One region of the Alteromonas sp. W12 genome, then DNA from elsewhere that is predicted to be linked to it. Evidence: predicted binding sites of a transcription regulator. Region 1 holds the regulator's gene; the other holds the start of a gene.
What was found. Region 1 encodes LexA, which represses DNA repair genes until DNA is damaged. Its sites were predicted from a motif close to TACTGTATNNNNATACAGTA; they were not measured.

Region 1 (8,347 bases):
AATAGTCCTTGTTGCGTTGGTGCTGTACATGATTGTGAATTTGTTCATGGCGATGCGAATCATGATGAAAAATGACACATCAAAAGGGCCTATGAGTAAGTACATTGGTCGACGCGTGCTCACTTCTGCCGTCATTGTTATTATTATTCTTATCGCTATTGGTACCGGTTTAATTACCCCAAACCCAAGGCCTTACTGAGTTTGGGGCTCCCTTTTAAAGTACGTAAACAAAGATGTAGAGCATGACCCACACTACATCTACAAAGTGCCAGTACCAGCTCCCCGCCTGAAACGCGAAGTGGTTTTCAGGCGTGAAATGGCCTTTCAAGACCCTAAAAAACAATACAATTAGAATGATGGTGCCAAGGGTCACATGCATGCCGTGAAACCCTGTGAGCATAAAGAAGGTGTTGCCGTAAATGCCTGACTGAAGCGTAAGCCCCAAGTCGCGATACGCATGTATGTACTCTTCTACCTGTAGGAACAAGAACCCACATCCAAGTAAGATAGTGATACCCAGCATTAGGGTTAGCTGTTTGCGTTTGTTTTGCTCTAGTCCCACATGAGCGAAGTGCAGTGTAATAGATGATATAAGCAAGATAACCGTGTTGATTGTGGGCAACCCCGCAGCACTCATTTCCTGTGTGGTAGTGCCGCCTGGCGTTGACACCAGCGGCCACATGGCCTCAAAGGTCGGCCATAAGACCTCATTGGTCATAGCGTTGTTCGATGCGCCGCCCAGCCACGGAACGGAAATAAATCTCGCGTAGTAGAGGGCGCCGAAAAACGCAGCGAAAAACATCACCTCTGAAAAGATAAACCAGCTCATACCTTGTCGATATGAACGCCCCAGCTGATCGCTGTAAAGCCCTGCCATAGATTCGTCTATTTGATTTTTAAACCAACCTACAAGCATAACGAGCAATACTGCTATCCCCGCTAAAAGGATATGACCGCCATAGCCTGTTTCACCTTTGGTTGCTTGCACCACATAATTGCCCGCACCTACGGCGATAAGAAATAGAGCAACGGCCCCTACGATGGGCCATGGACTTTGTGCGGGTACATAATATTTTTGGTATTCGTGATTCTGTACTTCGGGTTGCATTTTCTTCTCCTTACCCCTTCGGCCTATTCGCCATTTGATGGTGTTGAAGCCATAAAGGGATTCGGTGTTGTCGTTAGGTCACTGGCTCGCGCTGTGACGTCATAGAGTGTGTACTGCAAGGTAAAAAACGTAATTTCTTCAGGTAGCTGAGGGTCTACATAAAACTGCATGGGCATATAGGCTTCACTACCCGCATCCAATGGCTGCTGATTGAAGCAGAAGCATTCAGTCTTGTTCAGGTACAGTGCTGCCGTTCCGGGGGATACAGAGGGAATGGCCTGAGCTACGATATTACTTGATGCAGGGTTTCTCACATAAAACGACACCGTATTAAGTTCGCCAGGGTGCACTTTCACGCGCTTGGTTTCAGCACGAAACTCCCACGGCATACCGGTATTTGTGCGAGTAATAAACTCGACGGTCACTTCTCGCGATTCATCAATCTCAACCGATTGATAAACCGCAGCCGTGCCTTCGGTTTTTCCGTTAATTCCCGTAACGTCGCAAAATACGTCGTACAAGGGAACAAGGGCAAAGCCGAAGCCAAACATGCCAATGACAATAGCAACAAGTTTAATAACCATCTTGTTGTTTGCGCTTTGCTGTGACATCACGTGACCTCCGGGTAAATCCATAGATGAAGGTTGGTAAACGCTTGCTTAGTCGTTTATCTCCCTCACCACCTGCAATGTGTGAATGTCATTCCCATCGGCTTTTGCCGGTTGAAAGGAATGACCTATTCACAACTCCACCTACCGTTACTTAACGACAGGTGGTGTTTCAAACGTGTGATAAGGAGCGGGTGATGGAATTTCCCATTCCAATCCTTCTGCGCCGTCCCAAACTTGCGCTGATACCGGCTCACCTTGCTTTTTGCATGCCTTGATAAGCAGGGCAAGAAAGATGAGCTGAGATAAACCGAATGCAAAACCACCCAGGCTTATCCATTTATTAAAATCAGCGAACTGCAATGCATAGTCAGGAATACGGCGTGGCATACCAGCCAAACCCACAAAGTGCATAGGGAAGAACAACACATTGACCGATACCAATGAGCACCAGAAATGCCATTTAGCTAAGGTTGTGTCATACATTTTTCCCGTCCATTTAGGCAACCAGTAATACACCGCAGCCATGATGGAAAAGACCGCGCCAGTTACCAGTACATAGTGGAAATGGGCTACAACGAAGTAAGTGTCGTGATATTGGAAGTCCACGGGCGTGATCGCCAACATTAGCCCTGACAACCCACCAATGGTGAACAGCACAATAAAGGCAATAGCGAACATCATTGGCATTTCGAAGCTCAGTGAGCCGCGCCACATGGTCGCTACCCAGTTAAACACTTTCACGCCAGTAGGCACCGAGATAAGCATGGTGGCAAACATGAAAAACATTTCCATGTACACCGGCATGCCCGTGGTGAACATATGGTGAGCCCATACAACAAAAGAGAGCAGTGCAATCGACGCCGTGGCGTACACCATAGACGCGTATCCAAACAGCTGCTTTCGAGAGAAGGTAGGAACAATTTGCGAGATAATGCCGAAAGCGGGCAAGATCATAATGTACACTTCAGGGTGCCCGAAGAACCAGAAAATATGCTGGAACATAACCGGGTCGCCGCCACCAGCAGCATCAAAAAAGCTCGTGCCAAAGAACTTATCAGTTAACACCATGGTAACCGCACCGGCGAGCACTGGCATTACCGCAATCAGCAAGAATGCCGTGATAAGCCACGTCCATACAAACAGCGGCATTTTCATCCAGGTCATGCCTGGCGCACGCATATTAAAGATGGTCACAATCACGTTAATCGCACCCATAATGGATGAAATACCCATGATGTGAACAGAGAACACAAACAACGCTGTCGAATCGCCACTGTAAGTCGTTGAAAGGGGCGCGTAGAAAGTCCATCCAAAAGCAGGGCCGCCGCCTTCCATAAAGAGCGAGCTCAATAGAATGAGAAAGGCACCTGGTAAAATCCAGAAGCTCCAGTTATTCATGCGCGGTAACGCCATGTCAGGGGCGCCGATCATCATGGGAATAAGCCAGTTTGCGAGCCCAGTAAAGGCTGGCATTACTGCACCAAATACCATGATAAGCCCGTGTACCGTAGTCATTTGGTTAAAGAAGTTTGGCTCTACAATTTGTAGACCGGGTTGGAATAGTTCAGCGCGGATCACCATGGCCATCGCACCACCAACTAAAAACATAATAAAGGCAAACCACAGATACAGTGTGCCTATGTCTTTGTGGTTAGTGGTAAACAACCAACGCGTTATCCCTTTAGGAATATGATCGTGGTGTTCATGGTCATCATGTAGGTGACCGTCATGAGGCGCAGAGGTATCTGGCGAAATAACTTCAGTTGCTTTGCTCATTGTCTGCTCCTAGTTTCCGTTTGCCACTGCGTTGACATCTTTGGCTTGAACCATATCGCCAGTTTTATTGCCCCAGGCATTTCGCTCGTAAGTGACTACGGCGGCAATTTCCTTAAGACTTAGCATTTTTCCAAACGCTTGCATGGCTGTTCCTGACTTTCCATGCAGCACGATGTCAATGTGACCTTGCTGATCTTCTAGTGCCATCTTGCTGCCTTTTAATGCCGGGAACACGCCAGGTAAACCTTCACCATTTGGCATATGGCAAGCAGCGCACGTTGCGTTGTATACTCGCTCGCCCTCTTTCATCAGTTCATCCATAGACATATTCATAGAAAGTAGACGCTGCTCTTCTTCTTTTGCTTTACGAACAATCTCTTCTTGTTCGCCCATCCACTTTTCAAACTCGGCGGGTTCTTTAGCAATTACCACAACCGGCATATAGCCATGGTCTTTACCACAAAGCTCTGCGCACTGTCCGCGATAAATACCAGGCTCATTCACCTTGGCCCAAGACTCGTTAATAAAGCCGGGGTTGGCATCTTTTTTCACGGCAAAGTCAGGAACCCACCAAGAGTGGATAACGTCGTCAGAGGTAATAAGAAAGCGTACTTTTTTCCCAGTAGGAATAACCAAGGGACGGTCAACTTCCAGCAGGTAGTTATCTGTTTTCTGAAATTTGTTTTCTATTTGCTCGCGCTGAGTGGCGAGTAAAGAATAAAACTCTACATCGCTATCCATATACTTGTAATGCCATTTCCATTGAGAGCCTGTTACTAACACCGTCATGTCAGGCTCAGACGTGTCTTCCATAGCAATTAGAGTATTCGCTGCGGGTACCGCCATGAAGATAAGAATAAGGAAAGGAATAACGGTCCAAGCAATTTCAACCTTCACGTTTTCGTGAAAATTAGCTGGCTTGGCACCACGGGACTTCCTATGTAGATACATTGAGGCGAACATCACGCCAAAAACTACAACCGCGATACCTACACAAATGAAGAACATCAACATATGGAGGTCGTATACCTGCCCACTGATGTCGGTAGCACCGCGTCTCAAATTAAGCGAAGAGGCTTCTTCGCTTGCTTCTTGCGCAAAAAGCAAAGGGGAAAAAAGCAAAATTGGTATACTAGAACACCATTTTGCGAAAACGGTCGTTAGTTGTTTCACTCAGCACCTCCGTAATGGCGTGGTCAAAGACGCTGATTAATTTGCGCGATGCCCTACCAAATGGTTTGCGAACGATTGACCCATAACCTCAACTTGTAAAACAAATTTAGAGTCATTGTTATTATTTTGTTAATCTCTGTATAAGAATTGCGCAATAATGTCGTGCCGTCTAGTCTTTTCTATTAAAAATTTAACGAAGTGGTTAATTTTTAATCATTTACTAAAATGGTCGCGGGGGATTTGAAGTGCAAAAAGAGAAAGCGATTGCTGTGGGATGTCCTTGGAATCAAACAGGCATTTTGAACACAGGGTTAAAGTAAATGCTCGCCTAACTAGTTAAGAAATCAATAAGTAACCGATGACTCAATGTCGATTTCAAACAAAATTCAAAATAAAAAATGGAAAATACTCGAAGCATTCATAGAAAGAATAACGTGAGTAAAGATAAAAATAAGTGCGCAGAAAACCAACAGGTTTGCTGGGCAAGATAAAATCTAAGTTGGCAGATTGAAGAAAAAAACAGGAACAAAAGACATAAAAAAAGCGGCTAACGTGCCGCTTTTATACAAACAAGCTAAAATACTACATCCAGTCAGCGTTTCTGATCACACCCACCGCAATACCTTCTATCGCAAAATGTTCAGTCGCCAAATCAACTTTTATTGGTGCAAACTCATCATTTTCAGCATGAAGCAATACTTCACGCCCGCGTTTCTCTAGACGCTTTACAGTGACGTCTTCATCTACACGCGCCACAACCACCTGACCGTTGTGTACATCAGTGGTACGATGAACAGCGAGAAGGTCACCGTCTAAAATACCAATGTCTTTCATGCTCATACCGTTGACGCGTAGCAAAAAGTCGGCATGGGGTTGAAACAGTGCAGGATCGACTTTGTAGTGCGACTCAACATGCTCTTGCGCCAAGATCGGCTCACCGGCTGCAACACGCCCAATTAACGGTAGGCCTTCTTCTTCTTGTGCGTCGTTATCAAGAGGGATATTGAGCTTAATGCCACGAGACGTACCAGGCAAAATTTCAATCACGCCTTTACGCGCCAATGCTTTCAAATGTTCCTCTGCTGCATTAGCAGAACGAAAGCCAAGCTGACGGGCTATTTCCGCACGAGTAGGCGGCATTCCCGTTTCTAACATGGTTGTTTTAATAAGTTCTAAAACTTCGGTTTGTCGAGCTGTGAGTGGGCGCATAAAAGACCTGTCTGTTCATACAGTTCCTGTAAGTATATACACCTAAAACTAAATAACAAGCACTTGCCGCGTCTTTTGCTATCAGTTTTAGCCACGTACTGACACTATTACTCATCCCATACGACTTGGTTTCTGCCCTGCTCCTTGGCTCTGTACAGCGCTTTGTCAGCAAGCGATAAGAGGGCGCTGAAATCCGCCTCAAAGGTGTCTTTGATAAATGTTGCGCCGATGCTGATCGATAAATTCATCGTGTCTGTCTTGTAGGTCACCCTTCCTTCTTCAACAGCAATGCGCAGTGCTTCTAGCTGCCTATGGATCTCTTCTTTCTTGTCACCTATCATGACTATTGCAAACTCTTCTCCTCCTAATCGAGCCACGACATTTGGCGCTTGATTATGTTTAGCTATTTTTCTCGCAACAGCAATAAGCGCCTGATCTCCAGCATCGTGACCGTAGGTATCGTTTACTTTTTTGAAGTGATCAATATCGACAATAGCAACACATCCTCGACAATGTTGTTTTGAAAATGAGATGCACTCGTCAAGGAACGCGCGTCGGTTATAAAGGCCCGTTAAAGAATCAGTCATCGCCAAATGCCTAAGCTTCTCTTCAGCAACGGCTCGGGCTTCCTCAAGCTCTACTGCGTAGAACAAGCCAGCCAAAGCATCTAAAAAGGGCTGTAGAAACTCAGCATCTTCGTCAGTGTAGGTATCAAACTTGTTCGCTAAACCGACCATTCCCACTACTTTATCTTTCACTTTTATTGGTAGGCCTAAAAATCGGCTAATGCGCGGATGACCGTGCGGAACACCTTTGGAATTAGGGTGACTGTTTGGCGCATTACTAATGGTAACTTCTCCCGTTAAAATTGAGGTTCCAAAAAGGTTATCGAAGTTACTAAAGTAGAGGTTTCGTTTTTTGTACTCTGCATATTGAGAAAAGCTACTGTTATCCCAAACAATTTCAGAAATCGCATGAATGAAAAGTCTAGATGAGCTACCGTCTCCTTTCATTTGGCCGACGAAGGCAAACTGGCTATCTGAGATATCTATGAGTTCGGCCAATACGGACTGACACGCCATCGTCAAGTCATTGTTCTGGAGATATGATGCCCGGGTTTTATTGATAAATTGAAGGAGCTGGGTTTTCTTTCTCTCATGCAGTTCGCTTTCCATTCGTTGCGTTATATCTCTATGAATACCTGCTATTCGAACCGGCTTACCTTGGGCATCTGTCTCAACGGTTTTCCCATAACTTTCAACCCAAACCCAAGAGCCATCAGTGTGTTTCATGCGAAATGTGGTGTTAAAGACTTTGCTCTTACCAATTAGATGCATGTTGAGCTGCTTTTCAACTTTGACGTAATCCGCGGGATGAATGAGCTGTCTAAAAAAGCGGGAGCCACTGTCATAGTATTCATACTCAAGACCAACAATGTCGCACCAGCGCTTGTTGACTTGATTAACATCGGCGGCCAAGTTCCAGTCCCATGTTCCTAACTCTGAAGCCTCGAGTAATAAACGCATCCGCTGATTGGTTTTGTTGAGCTTATCTTCCACATACTTTTGGTCACTAGTGTCAAACAAAAATGCTTGAACCGAGTACAACATGCCGTCTTCGCGAAAATTTGCCGTTGATATCATGCTCACCCAAATAGTACGCGTTGGCGTCCTTATCTGAAGACGGCAGGTGTGCGTTTCAACACCTTCCATGTGGGCCTGCATAGCAAAGGTAAAATCACCCTCCGCCTCCTCAGACAGCACCTCACTCAATGCCACCGTTCCAGTGAGCAAATCTTGGGGTGAAACTCCCAATACACGCTCACTATTTTTCGAGATATACACCAGCCTCAACGACGTATCATAGCGCCACGTTGCCAACACAATAGGAGACTTCTCAATAAGCCCATGCTCGCGTTTAAGCGCTTCGTGTTCTCTTGAAAGCGAAATATGCTGACTAACCAAAGCACCTATTCTCTCTAAAACTTCTAAGTGTTTTGCGTCTATTTCTCTTGGCACGGTATCAATTAAACATACGGCACCGATTACCTGATCATTTATCTCGATCGGCGTTCCTGCGTAGAAACAAATGTGAGGTTCTCCGGTGACGAGAGGATTATGCATAAACCGTGGATCTTCTTGCGCGTTGCTAACAACCACCTGCTTGCGCTCTTCAACGACGTGACTACAAAACGCATGTTCACGAGTGACTTTAGAAAGAGTGGTTCCGTAGTGTGCTTTAAAGGTTTCTTCAAACTCTCCGACGACGCCAATGAGTGCGATCGGCACCTTGTATGCCTCTGCGAGCACCATCATTAAATCATCAAGATCTAACGGCACTTCGCTATTGAGCATAAAGTCATCAATTGTCTTTAACCGGCTTTGATCATCCACTACTGCTTGCTCATATTCATTTGCCCTTATAAAAGTAGTAACAGTCCGGCTGTACCGCAATTAAATACAGCTAATGT
Region 2 (8,347 bases), on a different contig from region 1:
TTTTACCGTATAGTTAACACCAAATGTAGTAAAATTACAACTTGTACCAACTATAGGATCTGAATCTTTACTATTTCCCTCAGTTTACCCTCATTTAACCCGATTGAAATAACAAAAATTGTCAAAAAATTACATTTTTCTTGTCACAGACTTCACATTGGGTACTATTACGGGTGTACCTTACAATAAATTGTGCTAACTAATTGCTATATCTGTATGAACATTTTAGAAAAAATCACACAAAACCAAGCGGCATTCAGTAAATCTGAGAAAAAGGTAGCTGAAGTAATTCTAGCTAACCCACAAACGGCCATTCATTCGAGTATAGCAACCCTCGCTAAGATGTCGGATGTTAGTGAGCCTACCGTAAACCGTTTCTGCCGAAGACTTGATACTAAAGGCTTCCCAGACTTTAAACTGCATTTAGCGCAGAGCCTGGCTAACGGCACGCCTTATGTAAACCGCCATGTTGATGAAAACGACAGCCCAGACGAATATACCAATAAGATATTCGAATCGACCATGGCGTCCCTGGAAGTGGCGCGCCAATCTGTGGATGTGAACGTGGTAAATCGCGTTGTTGATTTACTTACACAGGCACAGAAAATTTCATTTTTCGGCTTAGGCGCTTCAGCTTCAGTGGCACACGATGCACTAAATAAGTTTTTCCGCTTCAATGTTCCAGTGGTCTACTTTGAAGATATTCTAATGCAGCGCATGAGCTGCATGAACTGTTCAGATGGCGATGTTGTTGTATTGATTAGCCATACGGGCCGAACTAAAAGCTTAGTAGAAATAGCGCAAATTGCCCGCATGAACGACGCTACTGTGGTAGGAATTACCTCAGCAGATAGCCCGCTGGCACAAGAGTGCAGTTACGTGTTATCGCTGGAAGTGCCGGAAGATACTGATATGTATATGCCTATGGCCTCTCGCATCGCGCAGCTCACGCTAATTGATGTACTGGCAACCGGCTTTACATTGCGCCGAGGCAACAAGTTTAGAGAGAATCTGAAGCGAGTAAAAGATACGCTGCGTGGTTCACGTTATGAAAAGCGTGGTGAGTAATTTTCTTCCCACGTGATCATATAAGAACCACTTACCGTAACAATATTGGTTCAATAAATCAGCGAAAACGCCTAACTGGTCGAGCCAGTTAGGCGTTTTTGTTTATTTCATTCACATTTTTGTCAAATTCAACTATTATTCTGTAATAAAATTACGTAAAGCGATTACAGGCATACCGTATAAACGCGTAGCCTATCACTCTTTGTCTTTTCTAACTTAGAAACAGCGACGGAATCACATGACCAGAAGAACGAAAATTCTTGCCACCCTAGGACCTGCAACCGACTCACTTGAAAAGATTCAGGCACTTATTGCCGCAGGCGCAAACACTGTGCGCATGAACTTTTCACACGGACAAGCCGAAGACCACATTGAACGTGCAAAGCGCGTTCGTCAGGCGGCAAAGAACCTAGGTAAATACGTAGCGATTTTAGGTGATCTTCAAGGTCCTAAAATCCGTGTTGCTCGTTTTGCCGATGGTGCAGTTCGTTTAGAGGTTGGCGCAAAATTCATTCTAGACGCTGAATTAGGCCGCGACGAAGGTGATATTAATCAAGTAGGTATTGATTACAAAGCGCTTCCTGATGATGTATCAGCAGGCGATATTCTGCTTCTTGATGACGGTCGTATTCAGCTTCGAGTAACTGGCGTTGAAGGCCGCAAAGTGATTACTGAAGTAACAGTAGGCGGCAAGCTTTCAAACAATAAAGGCATTAACCGTCAAGGCGGTGGTCTTTCTGCAGATGCACTTACCGAAAAAGACAAAGAAGACATTAAAACCGCCGCGAAAATTGGTGTTGATTACCTTGCAGTGTCATTTCCTCGCAGCGGCGCAGACTTGAACTACGCGCGAGAACTTGCCGAAGCAGCTGGCTGCTACGCAAAAATTTGTGCAAAGGTCGAGCGTGCTGAAACGGTGGCGTCTGACGAAGCCATGACGGATATCATCAGCGCTTCAGATGCGGTAATGGTTGCTCGTGGTGACTTGGGTGTAGAAATTGGCGATGCGGAACTTGTTGGTGTTCAAAAGAAACTGATTGCCCGTTCTCGCCAGCTCAACAAGGTTGTGATCACCGCGACGCAAATGATGGAGTCGATGATTGACAGCCCTATGCCTACACGTGCAGAAGTAATGGACGTTGCGAACGCTGTACTAGACGGCACTGACGCGGTAATGCTTTCAGCTGAAACAGCGGCGGGTAATTTCCCTATTGAAACAGTTGCAGCTATGGCTCGTGTTTGTGAAGGCGCGGAAACACATCCAAGCGTTAAAATTTCCAAGCACCGCATGGATCAGCAGTTTTCTTCTACTAGCGAGTCAATTGCTCTGTCAGCGGTTTACGCTGCGAACCACTTGCCAAGTGTTAAAGCGATTGTAGGTTTGACTGAAAGTGGAACTACACCAACGTTAATGTCTCGCATTACTACATCTCTGCCAATTATTGCGATGTCTCGTCACGAATCAACGCTTAACACAATGGCGCTTTGCCGCGGCGTTAAGCCGGTTTTCTTTGACTCTTCAAACAGTGAACCTGGCAAATTGAAGTACGATGTTATTGCATCACTTAAAGAGAAAGGATTAGTGAAAAGCGGCGACAGTATCATCCTGACTTACGGCGATGAAATGGAAAAAGTGGGCGCGACCAATACCCTCAAAATCGTAGAAGTCGAATAGCGACGAATACACTATTAAAGCGAAGCAAATGCTTCGCTTTTTTTTGCCTGTAATTTACTAAAGCAGTGGTAAGCTGACGCTTATAATAAGAACACTCATCTAAGTCAGTATCAAAATTACAAAAAACATATTCAACAAAACAACGAGAATTCGTTAACACTCCTCGGGACAACAACGACAAAAATAAGGATAGATATGCAGCTCATTTTCAATCGCTACACACGTTTTTCAGCAATTATAACGCTCTTGGCACTTTTCACTCATAGCGTATGGGCAAATACACAGCACGTACACACCATGAAGCGTGTAGAAGTAGCTTCACAGAATGCACCATTACAGCCAATAATGATTCAAGGCCCCATGCCCATTGAAGCTGAATACTTTGCTGCGCTTTTGGATAACACTACAACAGAGTATTCAGGTAATGCCGTATTCTATAAAGGGACACTAAACGGGTACCCCATTGTGGTAGCTAAAACCGGTAAGGGTTTAGAAAATACTGCGGCCGCCACCGCTATTGGCATAGAGAGATACCACCCTCGCCTTATCATCAATCAGGGAACATCAGGTGGCCACGATCCTTCCTTAAAAGTTGGTGATATTGTTCTTGGCGAACGCAGTATTAATGCATCCAATTTTAAAACGCCCAAGCTGGCTCAAGGAGAAGGTTCTCAACCGTTTAATTGGCTGCCGATGGATCTTATGGCGTCAGAAGGCAGCGCGGGAGAAGGAAGTAGCGCTAAGGACGCAGAAAAGTTGCGTTTTTATTTAGGAGACAAACAGCTCATCAACCTAGCTCTATCGCTATCCAAGCAGTACAAACGCGGGAACGTCGTTAAAGGAACGATTGGCAGTGGTAACTTTTGGAATAATGAGTTAGATCGAATAGCATGGCTCCATAAGAATATGGGAACGAGTGTGGAAGAAATGGAAACCGCTTCTGCAGCGCAGATTGCACATGCCTACCACGTTCCCTTTTTAGGTATTCGCGTATTGTCGAACAACATTACCAACCATGGTGAATATGACCCAACCACGGCCAAAGATTGTCAGGCCTTTGTTGAAAAAGTGGTAAGAGCTTATATTTCTGCGCTGTCGGAATAAATGTGGAAAACACTCAACCGAAAAACGCGCCCTACATTGTAAGAATGTAGGGCGCGTTTTCATGAATAGCCTTTGTATTAGATTGCTTGAGCGGTATAAGTTTCCGCATCTTGACTAACATCATTCGCGTATTGAGTAAGATGGTGATTTAGAATATTTTCGGCGCGCTCAACAAACTCATCACGCTTAAATTTCCAACCTCTTAAATCGGCTTGTTTAGCCTGTGCAATGTAGTGCTCTAGACGCGTTTTTCTCAATAGATGTGCCTTTTTCGACAAATCAAATTCTACCAATGAGAAGTTGCGCTGTACTTTTTGAATATCCATGTGAACGGGGCGCTGTTCGTCATCAGCTGATGCCTGGCTTACGGATAGCTTTCCTTGCCCAATTACACCGACTATAACAATGATTGCTGATACCACTAAGCCTGAATAAACCCACTTTAAAAAGTTCATGCCCCACTCCTTGAACGATTTTGCACTTGTATCGATAAGCTCGCTACAATCCACTTAATTAAAAGTATTTATCACCAATGTATTGAGTCATTCGACTATTTAAGTTTCTAGCTTTCACGTTGCAGCAGATGTTTTCTGCCTGACAATACAAACTTTCGTCTATTCAATACATCAAGTAATTCACTCATATCCACTTAACCATATGCACCTTCCGCACCATATAGTTAATCTTTATTTTTCAGCAGCTTAGACCAACCCAAAACTTATACTAAAGTTGTATAAGGTACTTTCTACACACAGCAAGATAAAATTTTCCTTTCAAATTTAATAAACTCACTCCCCTTAATGCTGTACACTTATACAGTATTGAGATATACCACAACAAGCAAAGTACTGGTATGGAATCTTGTTTTTTTTCAGACCGTCTACCACGTACATTTGCCTAGAGAAAGTGACCATTTGCAATGCATGACAAACTCATTCAAAAACTCGAAATTCTTTCAGATGCCGCTAAGTATGACGCTTCTTGCGCAAGTGGCTCCGCCGGTAAACGAAAAGCAGGTAAAACTGACAAAACAGGAATAGGTTCGCTCACAGGAGGGTCAGGGATATGTCACAGCTTTACCCCTGATGGTCGATGCGTATCATTACTAAAGATCCTAATGACCAACTATTGCATATACGATTGCCATTACTGCATCAATAGGGTGTCTAGCGACGTTCAACGAGCGCGTTTTACCGTTAAAGAAACAGTTGATTTAACGCTTAATTTTTATAAGCGTAACTACATTGAGGGATTATTTTTAAGTTCTGGTATTGTCGGCTCTCCTGACCTGACTATGGAGAGCATGGTACGCATCGCGAAGTCTCTTCGCATTGATCACGGATTTAAAGGATACATTCATCTTAAGACCATTCCGAATGCATCTCCTGAACTACAGGCTGAAGCTGGCTTATATGCCGATAGGCTAAGTATAAACATCGAAATGCCGACGCAAAATTCGTTGAACAAATACGCCCCGGAAAAAGACCTTGGTGAAATTCACGGTTCAATGAATACATTGAAAGACAAAATAAATGAACACAAAGTAGATAAAACCTACTCGGGCAAACGCCCACCTCGCTTTGCTCCTGGCGGACAGTCCACTCAGATGATCATAGGAGCCGATGACTCAAATGATAAAGTTATCCTTGGCACGAGTGTCAAACTGTATGGTCAACAAAAATTGCGGCGCGTTTACTATTCTGCATTTTCGCCCATCCCAGATGCGTCTGAAGTCTTGCCTCTTAAACCGGCGCCACTTATCCGTGAACACCGACTTTATCAGGCCGATTGGCTCCTGCGCTTTTATGGATTTGGTTTAGATGAAATCGTACACAACGACATGCTAGATATGGAGCACGACCCCAAGCTTGCGTGGGCGCTACGCAATCGCCACATATTTCCCATCGATTTAAATAAAGCTGACAAGCTACTTTTATTGCGAGTTCCTGGACTGGGAGCACGCACAGTACAAAAAATTTTGGCTATTCGACGTTACACAAAGCTTAGCTGGTTCGATCTCACAAAAATGCGTTTACCCTTACAAAAATTAAAACCGTTCATTACTGTTAGTGATTATTCCCCCGCTATACATTTGCTCGATAGCAGTAACTTTGAACAGCAATTTAAACAACCAAAACAGTTTGAATTGTTCAGCGCCTAATCTAATTGGTACCGCAATGAAAAAAGTAACAATTTCATCAGTGCCCGGATACGACGAATGGCGAAAAGCATCGAGAGAATGTCTAGCCCAACACATACCTCCGGAGAACGTTACATGGCAAACTTCGCAATCTAACCAAGACGACTTGTTTGCCGTGACCGATTCGGCCAACGCTATTGGTGAAAGCCAAACGAATTACAGAATTCCCCGATCAGTTTTAACGCTGTTGAAGTATGCGTTATGCCACCAAGCCCCCGATCGTTTCGCTTTATGTTACCGCGTTTTATGGCGAGTAGTTTTCGAAAACAGAAACCTTATTCACTTAAAAACTGACGAAGATGTGTTGCGTCTCAACGTGCTGGCTAAAGCAGTAAAACGCGATGCATATAAGATAAGTGCTTTTTTGAGATTTCGAGAAGTTGTACTTGACGGACAAGAGCATTTTATTGCGTGGTATGAACCAGAACACTTCAGCTTGGAATTGAAGCTCGATTTTTTTCAGACTCGTTTTAAAAATATGTGTTGGTCAATACTTACCCCTTATCGAGCTGCGCATTGGAATACTAAAACACTTGTTTTGGAAGATAATCCTGATCCAAGTATCATTCCAAATGATGACAGAATTGAAAAATACTGGCTCACGTATTATGCAAATATATTTAATCCTGCCCGCGTAAAAACAAAGGCAATGTTAAGTTCAATGCCCAAAAAATACTGGAAGAATATGCCTGAGACGTCGCTTATTAACGATATGATACGCCAATCGGATGCTAGAGCACGTAAGATGATACTAAATGGTAAAAAAGTGGAGAATGGTGAATGAGTTCTCCTGACAAATATTAGCATCTGTGCTTCCCTTGTTTTTTGCGATTTGGAAAGCTCTGTAAATCGTGACCAGAAAAAAAGGGGCCGAGGCCCCTTTTTTGTGTAAAGCAACAATGATATTAGTTCATCGCAGTTTCAGTAACTACACGAAGGTTGCTTTCAACATCTTTCACGTCAGACGCATTCTTAGCAATTTCCACAGCTAGGTCACGCTCAGCATCAGAATCAACGTCGCCAGTCAGTGTTACTACACCGTTTTCTACGTCAACATCGATGTCGAAACCTGAAATATCGGTATCCATAAGAAGACGAGTTTTGATTACTGTGGCGATTTTGGCGTCAGTTAACTCGCTTGTGCCTTCGTCAACAGTATCTTCCATGTCATCTGACATGTCGCCTTCCATATCTTTGTCAGAGACAACCGTTAGCTTGTTGTCTACAGACGTTACACCGTCAATATTCGCAACTAGCTCTTCCGCTAGCTTTTTATCAACAGAGTTCTCAACCTTACCAGTAAGAACGACATTACCGTTTTTAACGTCAGTATTAATGTCGAATGAATCAAGGTTACCATTGAACAACAGCGTTGCTTCTGCTTTGCCATCAATCCATGCGTCTTTGGCACCTTTCTCCCATTTGTTGTCTGTGTCCATGTCACCTGCATATGCAGCTGTAGTCAAAGTTGTAGCAACAATCATAGAAATAAGTGAACGTTTCATAACATTTCTCCTTTGTCGAAACTCGTAGATAGTCATGCCAATTCCTTGCCAACAAAATAAGACATTGTTTTATATGATAAATATTAATATCCAGGGCTAGTTAAGTAAGTTTTGTTTTGCAAACTTTGCCTTTGTTTGAGAACTTTTTACTTAATTTTGTTAATGCCCAAAACTCGTCAACTTCACTTAAGAAAAGCACCTATCAATTGTACTAGGGGATAACTTTTCGTCGTTGGCCGCCGCTAAGTTGCAGTGATACTTAGGTTAAACTTATTTCACAAAGCTGCCGTAGTTATAACGATTTGTGTCGCTTCACTAGAATTTAGTTTTGCAGACAGAAGCAACAGGTGGAGTGTTTTTCGTTAATTAAACTCAAGGACCAACTAGACATGGATACTGCACTTACTGCTGTTTCAGTCTTATTTATAGCCGTAAGCTGGGCCCCTTTGCTTCCTTCTTCTCATTGGTTAGTAAGAGTGTGGGAATTTCCGCGACTACAAATAGCAGCTATCATTTCTTTGTTAATTGCTGGGCATATTTTTGAATCAACCTATTACGCACAGATAGATAGCCTAGCAGTAATTATTGTCGCTGGATTAACAGTTAGCCTTATTTATCAGGTTATCTGGATCATTCCTTATACCCCTCTGTATAAAAGAGAAGTTAGGCACGTCGAGGTTGAGAGTGCGAGCCAAAAGCTAAGTGTTTTATCAAGCAATGTGTATATGCCTAATGACGATTTTCGCAAGCTCATTGAACATGTACGTAATAAGCAACCTGATTTTCTCGTAACGT

Region 2: the regulator LexA is predicted to act here: its motif matches at 4,649-4,668, upstream of AWH61_RS14495 (putative DNA modification/repair radical SAM protein).

Annotation. Positions count from the first base shown of each region.
Region 1 covers NZ_LQXH01000008.1:113,440-121,786, reverse strand. Annotated here, with positions in the region: gene AWH61_RS11920 (DUF2909 domain-containing protein) at 1-199, shown strand, start outside; gene AWH61_RS11915 (cytochrome c oxidase subunit 3) at 215-1,108, opposite strand; gene AWH61_RS11910 (cytochrome c oxidase assembly protein) at 1,132-1,719, opposite strand; gene ctaD (cytochrome c oxidase subunit I) at 1,867-3,495, opposite strand; gene coxB (cytochrome c oxidase subunit II) at 3,505-4,668, opposite strand; gene lexA (transcriptional repressor LexA) at 5,251-5,877, opposite strand; gene AWH61_RS11890 (sensor domain-containing diguanylate cyclase) at 5,985-8,270, opposite strand.
Region 2 covers NZ_LQXH01000009.1:201,614-209,960, forward strand. Annotated here, with positions in the region: gene AWH61_RS14475 (MurR/RpiR family transcriptional regulator) at 217-1,068, shown strand; gene pyk (pyruvate kinase) at 1,307-2,743, shown strand; gene AWH61_RS14485 (5'-methylthioadenosine/S-adenosylhomocysteine nucleosidase) at 2,939-3,847, shown strand; gene AWH61_RS14490 (hypothetical protein) at 3,925-4,302, opposite strand; gene AWH61_RS14495 (putative DNA modification/repair radical SAM protein) at 4,767-6,008, shown strand; gene AWH61_RS14500 (TIGR03915 family putative DNA repair protein) at 6,025-6,831, shown strand; gene AWH61_RS14505 (BON domain-containing protein) at 6,953-7,552, opposite strand; gene AWH61_RS14510 (endonuclease/exonuclease/phosphatase family protein) at 7,942-8,347, shown strand, end outside.